Regions from separate parts of the Paenibacillus sp. ALE3 genome, predicted to be linked through region 1. Evidence: riboswitches for the same ligand, from Rfam matches in the RefSeq annotation. Region 1 holds a riboswitch; the other holds the start of a gene.

The links. A riboswitch is a leader RNA that binds a small molecule or an ion and turns the genes downstream of it on or off. The one in region 1 is predicted to bind glycine.
Region 2: linked by a shared signal. The riboswitch ahead of sdaAB (L-serine ammonia-lyase, iron-sulfur-dependent subunit beta) and the one ahead of gcvT (glycine cleavage system aminomethyltransferase GcvT) in region 1 are both predicted to bind glycine.

What each region holds. Positions count from the first base shown of each region.
Region 1 covers NZ_CM134214.1:1,023,545-1,027,909, forward strand. Annotated here, with positions in the region: gene gcvPA (aminomethyl-transferring glycine dehydrogenase subunit GcvPA) at 1-1,177, opposite strand, end outside; gene gcvT (glycine cleavage system aminomethyltransferase GcvT) at 1,301-2,401, opposite strand; glycine riboswitch at 2,481-2,577, opposite strand; glycine riboswitch at 2,578-2,770, opposite strand; gene gcvH (glycine cleavage system protein GcvH) at 3,072-3,470, shown strand; gene ACXHJ2_RS04715 (PTS mannitol transporter subunit IICB) at 3,897-4,365, shown strand, end outside.
Region 2 covers NZ_CM134214.1:4,848,112-4,852,476, reverse strand. Annotated here, with positions in the region: gene sdaAA (L-serine ammonia-lyase, iron-sulfur-dependent, subunit alpha) at 98-997, opposite strand; gene sdaAB (L-serine ammonia-lyase, iron-sulfur-dependent subunit beta) at 987-1,676, opposite strand; glycine riboswitch at 1,888-2,002, opposite strand; gene ACXHJ2_RS21725 (DUF6359 domain-containing protein) at 2,217-3,821, shown strand; gene ACXHJ2_RS21720 (ABC transporter ATP-binding protein) at 4,150-4,365, shown strand, end outside.

The DNA of each region.
Region 1 (4,365 bases):
GCAGCCTAAGGGCAAACTCGTTAAAGGTCGGTGCGTGAAATGAGGCAGTTACGCCTTTCAAGCTCAGCAATTGTTCTAACGCATAGCGGCTTTTATGCAAATTCAGCTCGGCTACTTCCTGGATGCCCTGTCTCCCCATGACGGACAAGTACACAGATGCAGATAATGCAAGCAACGCTTGATTGGAGCAAATGTTAGACGTGGCCTTTTCGCGGCGGATATGCTGTTCCCGCGCTTGCAAGGTCAGCACGAAGCCGCGTTTGCCGTTACGGTCTGTGGTTTGGCCTACGATACGCCCAGGGATACGACGCATATGTGCCTGAGAAACGGCAAAGTAACCGCAGGTCGGACCGCCGAGGGAGGACGAGATCCCAAACGGCTGCGCGTCTCCTACAACAATATCCGCGCCCTGCTTGCCGGGCGCCTCCAGCAAGCCAAGTGCCAATGGGTTGGCACTGACGACCATAAGCCCCTTGTGTGCATGGATCAGGTCAGCCATCGGCTTCAGATTTTCCACGGCTCCAAAAAAGTTGGGGCTTTGGATCAAGACAGCCGCCGTCTGTTCCGATACGGCCGCGGCAAGCGCATCGACATCTGTTACGCCGTCCGAACAGCCGATCTCCACGATGTCCAAGTCCAATCCGCGTGCATAGGCTGCCAATACCTGGCGTGCCTCTGGATGGACAGAACTTGATACAATAAGCTGTTTACGGCGCGTGGCTGCGGCGGCCAGTGAGCCCGCTTCCGCCAGAGCTGTCGCTCCATCGTACATACTGGCATTAGCTACTGCCATGCCTGTCAACTCGCAAATATATGACTGGAATTCAAAAATGGCTTGTAGCTCGCCCTGGCTTACTTCTGGCTGATAGGGGGTGTAGGCTGTGTAAAATTCGGAACGTGAGGTGATGTGTTGGATAACGGATGGAATATGATGATCATAAATACCTGCACCAAGAAAGCTGGCATGTGTATCTGTATTGGCGTTTCGTCCGGCCAGCTCGGCCATGTGGCGAGTTAAGGCTCTTTCGTCGAGCCGAGAGGAAAGAGGAAGTTCCCCTTGGTATCGAATAGCCTCTGGAATGTCACTGAATAAATCATCAATGGATGATACGCCCACCACACGCAGCATTTCGGTTTGGTCTTGTTCGGTCATGGGGAGATAGCGATGCTGCTTCATAGGTTCTGGCTCCTTTCGAAAAGCAAAATTTAGATAGTAAATTAGCTAATACATAGTCTTAATTGGAAAATCCAGAATTTTATATCTGACATGATCGCTTGTTTAGAATGAAGAGGATTAAGATCAGCGTAGCCGTTTATAAAAGGGGGCTGGGACCACTTCCGCACGCAGGCGTTTACCACGAATTTCGACCTCCAGCGGTGTCGATAGGGTGCTAAAACGACTGTCCACCAGGGCCAGCCCCAGATTACGCTTCAAGGTGGGCGATTGAGTACCCGTTGTGACCTCACCGATGCGTTGACCTTCAGCGAACACCGGATAATGAGCGCGCGGGATACCGCGGTCAATCATTTCCAGCCCGATCAACTTGCGAGGAATTCCTTGTTCTTTTTGACGTTGCAGTGCTTCCCTGCCGATAAAATCTCCTTTGTTCAACTTGACGAAGAAACCTAAACCAGCCTCAAGCGGTGAAATTGTGGCAGATAACTCCTGTCCGTACAACGGGAGCCGTGCCTCGAAGCGCAGCGTATCGCGAGCACCAAGTCCAGCGGGAATCAGCCCATTCGATTCACCGCAACGAAGTAAACCATCCCACACGGCGGGTGCTTCCTCAGCAGGGATATAAAATTCAAAACCGTCTTCGCCGGTATATCCAGTTCGCGAGACAAGTGCTTTTGCTCCGAACAATTGCACGTTCTCATGGAATCGGAAAGAAGCCAGATTCGTAATATCTGCATCTGTCACAGCTGCGGCAATACGTGCAGCTTCCGGTCCTTGTAATGCCAGCAATGCTATCGCATCAGACACATTCTCCAGATGAACCGATGCAGGTATGTGGCGAATGAGCCAATCCCAATCTTTGTCGATGTTGGAGGCATTCACAACGAGCATGTAGCGCTCTGGTCCTTTGCAATATACAAGCAAGTCATCCACTACGCCTCCATCGGGGTAACACAGGAGTGAATATTGTGCTTGGCCCGGTTCCAACTGACTGACATCATTCGTAGTTACCTGTTGCAAAAAAGCCTCAGCTTCTTTGCCTTCAACCAAGAACTCGCCCATATGCGATACATCGAATAAACCTGCACGTTGTCGGACGGCCTCATGCTCCTTTTGAATGCCGCTAAACTGAACGGGGAGTTCCCACCCGCCAAAGTCAATACAACGAACCCCGGGCTGCGTCCCGTAGGACGAATATAGTGGTGTTCTTCGCAAATTAGACATTTTTTCACTCCTATCCAGTGTAATCGGCTAAACAAAAAAGACAGGCTAAAAGAAACGTATAGACGGCAGTCCATACTCTTCTTTCAGCTCTGTCCTTGATACCAGAAAGTTACCCCGGTGTGAACCAGGTTTCCCCTTGGGTGATCCGCTCTTTTCACGGATGCTCTCCAGAGATGCGTCCGGCAGAGGTCCTTTTGCCTGAGAGATTCACCTGCAATGCAAGTTTACTCCTTCGGCGCTACCTTTTGGATCAACGGTATGTTACCCGGTTTTGCAGATAACAACTTGACCCGATTCGCGTGTACAACTGTCTCACAAGCGACAACAGCTATGCGAATCTTTTTTGGTAGTCTCTCCCTCCGCGTTCATCCGCGTTTGCAGTTGTCGAGGTGTTTTCAAAAGCAATTACTATAACCCATTAATACGCAAATCCATTTAAAATGTCAATAAAAATGTCATATAAAACAACCTAAAAAACATTTATTGTATAAATAAGAATATGTAAGCGTTTGTTACAAGTTATCATTTTTTTATAGACTGCGCTATATGAGTTGGTATGGAGTATTTTTGTTAGTATTATTGACATGGATGTTCTTGTTGTCATAATCTTAACTTGTCTAATACAGGTGATCAAAAGCATTTTATTCATGTGGAAGTGAGGCGAAGCAGGATGAGTGAAGTGAAACAGCAACTTTGGTATACAGACGAACATGAGTGGGTTCAGCGCACAGTGGATGGGACGTTGCGGATCGGCATTACAGACTTTGCACAGCATCAACTGGGTGATATTGTTTTTGTGGAATTACCTGGGGCGGGAACAACGATTGGACAGGGGACGGGGATTGGTACAATTGAATCGGTGAAGACCGTATCCGATCTTTTTGCTCCGGTGACGGGAACCGTTTTGAAAGTAAATGAAGCTCTGGAAAGTACACCTGAGTTGGTGAATGAATCACCCTATGAAGAGGGTTGGATGATCGAAGTAGAGATGAGCAATGATGTCGAGGAAGCTCTGGGCAAGTTGCTGTCTGCGGAGCAGTACGAGCAGTTGATTTCAGATGAGCAATAATGAGCAATACAGCATGAAATAATAGCGCTTTATTCTGATTTTTTATATGGATATTGAATTAAATAAGAGCATCGTTAGTCCGCTCAGTTTTTGTATAAAATAGTCGCTATGACCTGACATAGCGGCTATTTTTTTGTTGTCTTTTAGAAGACGTATTTACGTTGTTTGCTCAGACTTAGAAGAGAGCATCACTATAAAATTGTGTAGATTTACAACAGTGTTTTTTCGACTAATTTCTATTGTTATCGGCCATATTAAGAAGAATTATGCAGGTATAATGCCTTGTCGTTACTTTAAATTTAAATGTTGTCATCAACGTTCATGACGAAAGTACGTTTTCATTTCGTTGATGAAGATAGCGCTGTCATTTAGTATGAATTTTAAGAAAAGGTAGTGATGCTATTTACTCACAAGGAGGATATGAATATGAGCACAGTGGACACAAAGTCCAGTTCAAACGGTGGCGCTCGTGTCGCCGTACAGCGTTTTGGCCGCTTTCTCAGCGGTATGGTTATGCCCAATATGGGAGCCTTTATCGCATGGGGATTAATTACGGCCCTTTTTATTCCGACCGGGTGGTTCCCGAATGAGGGTTTTGCACAACTGGTTGATCCGATGAAAAATTATTTGCTGCCACTGCTGATCGGTTACACGGGAGGCACGATGATTCACGGACAGCGTGGAGGTGTGATCGGTGCCATTATGACGATGGGGGTCATTGTGGGGGCCGATATCCCGATGTTCCTGGGCGCGATGGTAGCTGGTCCGCTGGCTGCATGGATATTGAAGAAGTTCGATAAGGCCATTGAGGGCAAAGTCAAATCAGGTTTTGAAATGCTGGTCAATAATTTCTCGGCTGGGATTATCGGTGCCATTCTAGCATTACTAGCGCATG
Region 2 (4,365 bases), 2.0 Mb from region 1:
GCTCTTTTTTTAAGGACGAATTCTCTTTCCCTTAATGTGTGGGAGAGATATTCGTTTTGTTTTGTAGAGGAAAAGTAGTTGGTTTAGAGCTTAGAAGCTACGACTTATCTTTCTTGGCCAGTGTGTTGCGTGTAAGGGATTCGGTCAAACGCTTGCCAGTCGGTGTCTGGGCCAAGCCGCCTTTGGCGGTCTCGCGGTGCTTTGACGGCATTGCGCTGCCGACTTCAAGCATCACGTCAATGACTTCGTCAGACGGAATGGCGCTGCGCACACCCGCCAAAGCCATATCCGCTGCGGCAAGTGCGGTCACGGCTCCCAGCCCGTTGCGCACGATACACGGAATCTCGACGAGTCCGGCGACGGGGTCGCATATCAGGCCGAGCGTGTTCTTGAGCGCTAGGCCTACAGCGTGAACGGCCTGCTCAGGTGTGCCACCGCGTAGCTCGACCATAGCGCCAGCGGCCATCCCGATGGCTGAACCAATCTCAGCCTGACAGCCTCCCTCCGCGCCGGAAATGAAGGAATTGTTGGCGATGACGTAGCCAATGGCTCCGGCTGCGAACAAGCCGTGCACCATATGCTCATCATCCCAGCCGAACCGCTCCTGCGCACTAATGAACACACCGGGGATGACTCCGCATGAACCTGCAGTGGGCGTGGCGACAATGCGCCCCATGGACGCATTAACCTCCGACACGGAGAGCGCATAAGCCATGGCGAGCGCGGAGGCATCGCCGGAGCAGGTTTCCCCTGTCCGCAGATATTCGGCTAAGCGCTTGCCGTCGCCGCCCGTTAATCCACTGCGGGATACGGTGTCTTGCGTCTGACCACGATGAACGGCCTCCTTCATGACTTCATAATAATCAGACATTTGGCGGAAAATTTCTTCTTCCGTTGTATTCGTCTCTTGTACCTGCTCTTGAATCATCAGGCGGCCAATCGTGGTGGATTCCTCCGCGCATATAGCGCTGATTTCATGCAGATGGCTAAATCGCATCAGATTCAGCTCCTTTTTTCAAATTAATCGTTTTAATTTCGTACATATGTGGTAAGGATCGTAGTTTTGCGATTAATTCAGCCGTAGGAGGACTGTCCGTTTCGATGGCTGTAAGTGCTTCTCCATCCCGACCTTTGCGATCCACGTGCATATAGGCAATGTTAATGTCAGCAGCGCCGAGCGCTGAAGTCACCGCACCTAATGTACCGGGCTTATCCGAGTGAAGAAGCACCAACGTAGACAGCTCTCCGGTCAGGTTGACTCGGAATTCGTTGAGCTGCTGGACATGGATGCTGCCACCGCCGATGGAGGAACCCAGCAGTGTACGCTGATCCTCACCCTTCCACAGCTCAAAACGGACGGTGTTCGGATGGGGGGCGGGTAGTCCGCTGACGGCAAATTCCACGGTCATCCCGGCCTGCTCCGCCCATTGCTCGGCATCTGGAATTCGATGGTCGTCTGTATCGTAATTGAGCAGTCCTGCGATGAGCGCTAGGTCTGTACCGTGTCCTTTGTATGTGTCGGCGAAGGAGCCGTACAGTGTCATGCGAGCACGGTCAGGCTGCGTCCCGAGCCAGTGACGGGCAACGCGTGCAAGCCGCACCGCGCCTGCAGTGTGTGAACTGGAAGGTCCGGTCATGGCCGGACCGATAATGGAAAATACATCTTTGAAACGCATGGTGTGGCCCCCTGTATGTTCTAGTACCATAGTATATGGTATTTCCGCGTTTTTGCGCGGCTATGACGGTTCCTAATGCTGACGTACAATGTGAGCGCAAAAAAGGACAGGATAAGGAAGTTTCCCTTATCTCTGTCCTCGTTACCTGAGAGTTTCGTGCGGTGTCCTTACCGCCTTACCCCTTGGGTGGCTTGCGCTCTCTCCAGAGTTGCGTCAGATGACGATACATGGACCTGAGAGATTATCCGCCAGCCGGGTGTTGGCGTCTTGCTCCTTCGGTGCCGCCAGCGTGTAAGCCCCTGGACAGACTCTCCCGTCATCTTCATTCGCGTATACCGTTCTACATATCTTTCTTAGCGTAATGTATGCTGTGCTCGGTGTCAATCGCAGGGTTCAATTTTTACATAAACAGGCGAGTTTCCAATAAAAAAGATTAAAATTTACATAATTATGGATGAAATCAGGAAGGAATTAGAAGATTGATAGCTAATCTGATAGAGGACAAGCACATTTATGGAATTATAGGAGGGATATTGACGTATGGTAAAAGGCTTGCGGTTCACAGGTTCACGCTTGAAAGGGGTGCTGCATCTGGCAGCGATCGTATCGCTGCTGATCGGGATCTTCGTTCCATTCGGTCAGGTCAAAGCGGAGGGAGCACTGACAGTAGCCGAGGCACTCCAGCGCCAAGGCAGTGGAGGCACAGTGACGGTGGAAGGTTACATCGTCGGACATGCTACCGGATCGAAAACGGCTAATTTTTCTTCTCCGTTTGCGAATGATTTTAACGTACTGATTGCCGACCAGGCCAATGAACGAAGCACGTCTAATCTATTGGATGTACAGCTGACATCAGCGTACAGAGGGCAATTTGGGCTAACAGGCCATCCTGAGCTGATTGGCAGCAAAATCCGTGTGACGGGTACACTTGGCGCCTACAATAATTTTGGTGGAGTGAAAAGTCCAAGCACTGTTGAACTGGTGAACGGAAGCGAGCCGGGGGAACCAGGTGAACCTGGCGAACCTGAACCTGGAAACCCGGGTCAACCCGGTACTACACTGCCGGATGGCAAAGGCAAAAAGGTGCTGTTCGATAATACGCACGCACAGACGGCTGGGGCAGCAGATTGGGTCATTGAAGGCGCCTTCTCCGACTTTGCCAATGGATTGCGTAATGTAGGTTTTACAGTGGACCAACTGAACCGTCCCATTCCTTTTACTTATGGAGAACAGGCCATAACCTATGATAAGCTGCGCCAATATGATGTGTTCATCATCGGTGAAGCGAATGTTGCCTTTAAGGCATCCGAGCAGGCTGCCCTGCTGCAATATGTGAATAACGGGGGAAGTGTTTTCTTCATCTCCGACCACTATAATGCGGACCGTAACAAAAACCGTTGGGATTCCTCTGAGGTTATGAATGGCTACCGTCGTGGAGCCTATACTAATCCGGCCAAAGGGATGACTACAGAAGAAGCAGCATCACCGGCGATGCAGGGGTTAACTAGCTCCGATTGGCTGGCGACCAACTTTGGTGTTCGTTTCCGTTACAATGCGCTTGGCGACGTGAATGCTACGGACATTGTAGCCGCAGATCAATCCTTCGGCATTACCAAGGGTGTACGCTCGATTGCCATGCATGCGGGATCTACGCTGGCTATTATTGATCCTACCAAAGCCAAAGGAATTGCCTATATCCCTACAGGTACGAAAAAATGGGGTAATGCTGTAGACCAAGGTGTCTATAACGGTGGAGGCCGTGCGGAAGGGCCTTATGCTGCGATCTCCAAGGTAGGTCAAGGCAAGGCAGCATTTATCGGTGATTCTTCCCCTGTAGAAGATGCTACACCGAAATATGCGCGTGAAGAAAACGGACAGTCGAAAAAGACATATGATGGTTTCAAGGAAGTGGACGATGCCACCTTCCTGGTGCAAACGGTCCAATGGCTTGCGTGGAAGCAGGACTACACCAAATTATCCGATGTGGCAGGTTTAACGCTGGATCAACCGACGAAGCTTCTGCCGTTTGAGGAGCCTGCGGCTTCCACAGAACCGCAACCCGAGCCTTGGTCTGCTCCAGCAGCAGGCTACAAATGGTACGATCCAAAAACGTTCAAGTCGGGCTCCTATGGAGCGGCTTCGTAATAAACGTAAAGAATTCAGTGTGAGTGGTTGGGTGCTAGTTTGCCGTTTGATCCTCTGTAGGGGATCAAACGGCTTTTTTGTGATGAAAATTAACCTGTGGTTGGTTATTTGATTACATTTTGTGCCAGGAAAGTCGCGCTACTGCTGGATCATTGATTTTTTAAATGATGTTGATAGCATAATCTTAATTGATATATCCATATACTGGTGATAGGATGTATTCAAATTATTCCGATAAAAACGGTATGTAATGTTCATGAGAGGTTTTAAACATCAAACATGGTGAGAATAAGCGGGACAAGACCATGGAGAATGGAGGAAGCGCACATTGAATATACCCGTGTTGGAGATTAAGGGATTATCCGTATCTTTTCGCATCAAGGATCAATATCACCCCGCAGTCGACCATCTGGATCTGACGGTCAATCCCAATGAAGTGCTGGCTGTAGTCGGAGAATCCGGTTGTGGCAAAAGCGCGTTGGCGCTTTCGATCCCACAACTGCATGACATGGAGCGAACACGTGTCGAAGGAAAGGTTCTTTTT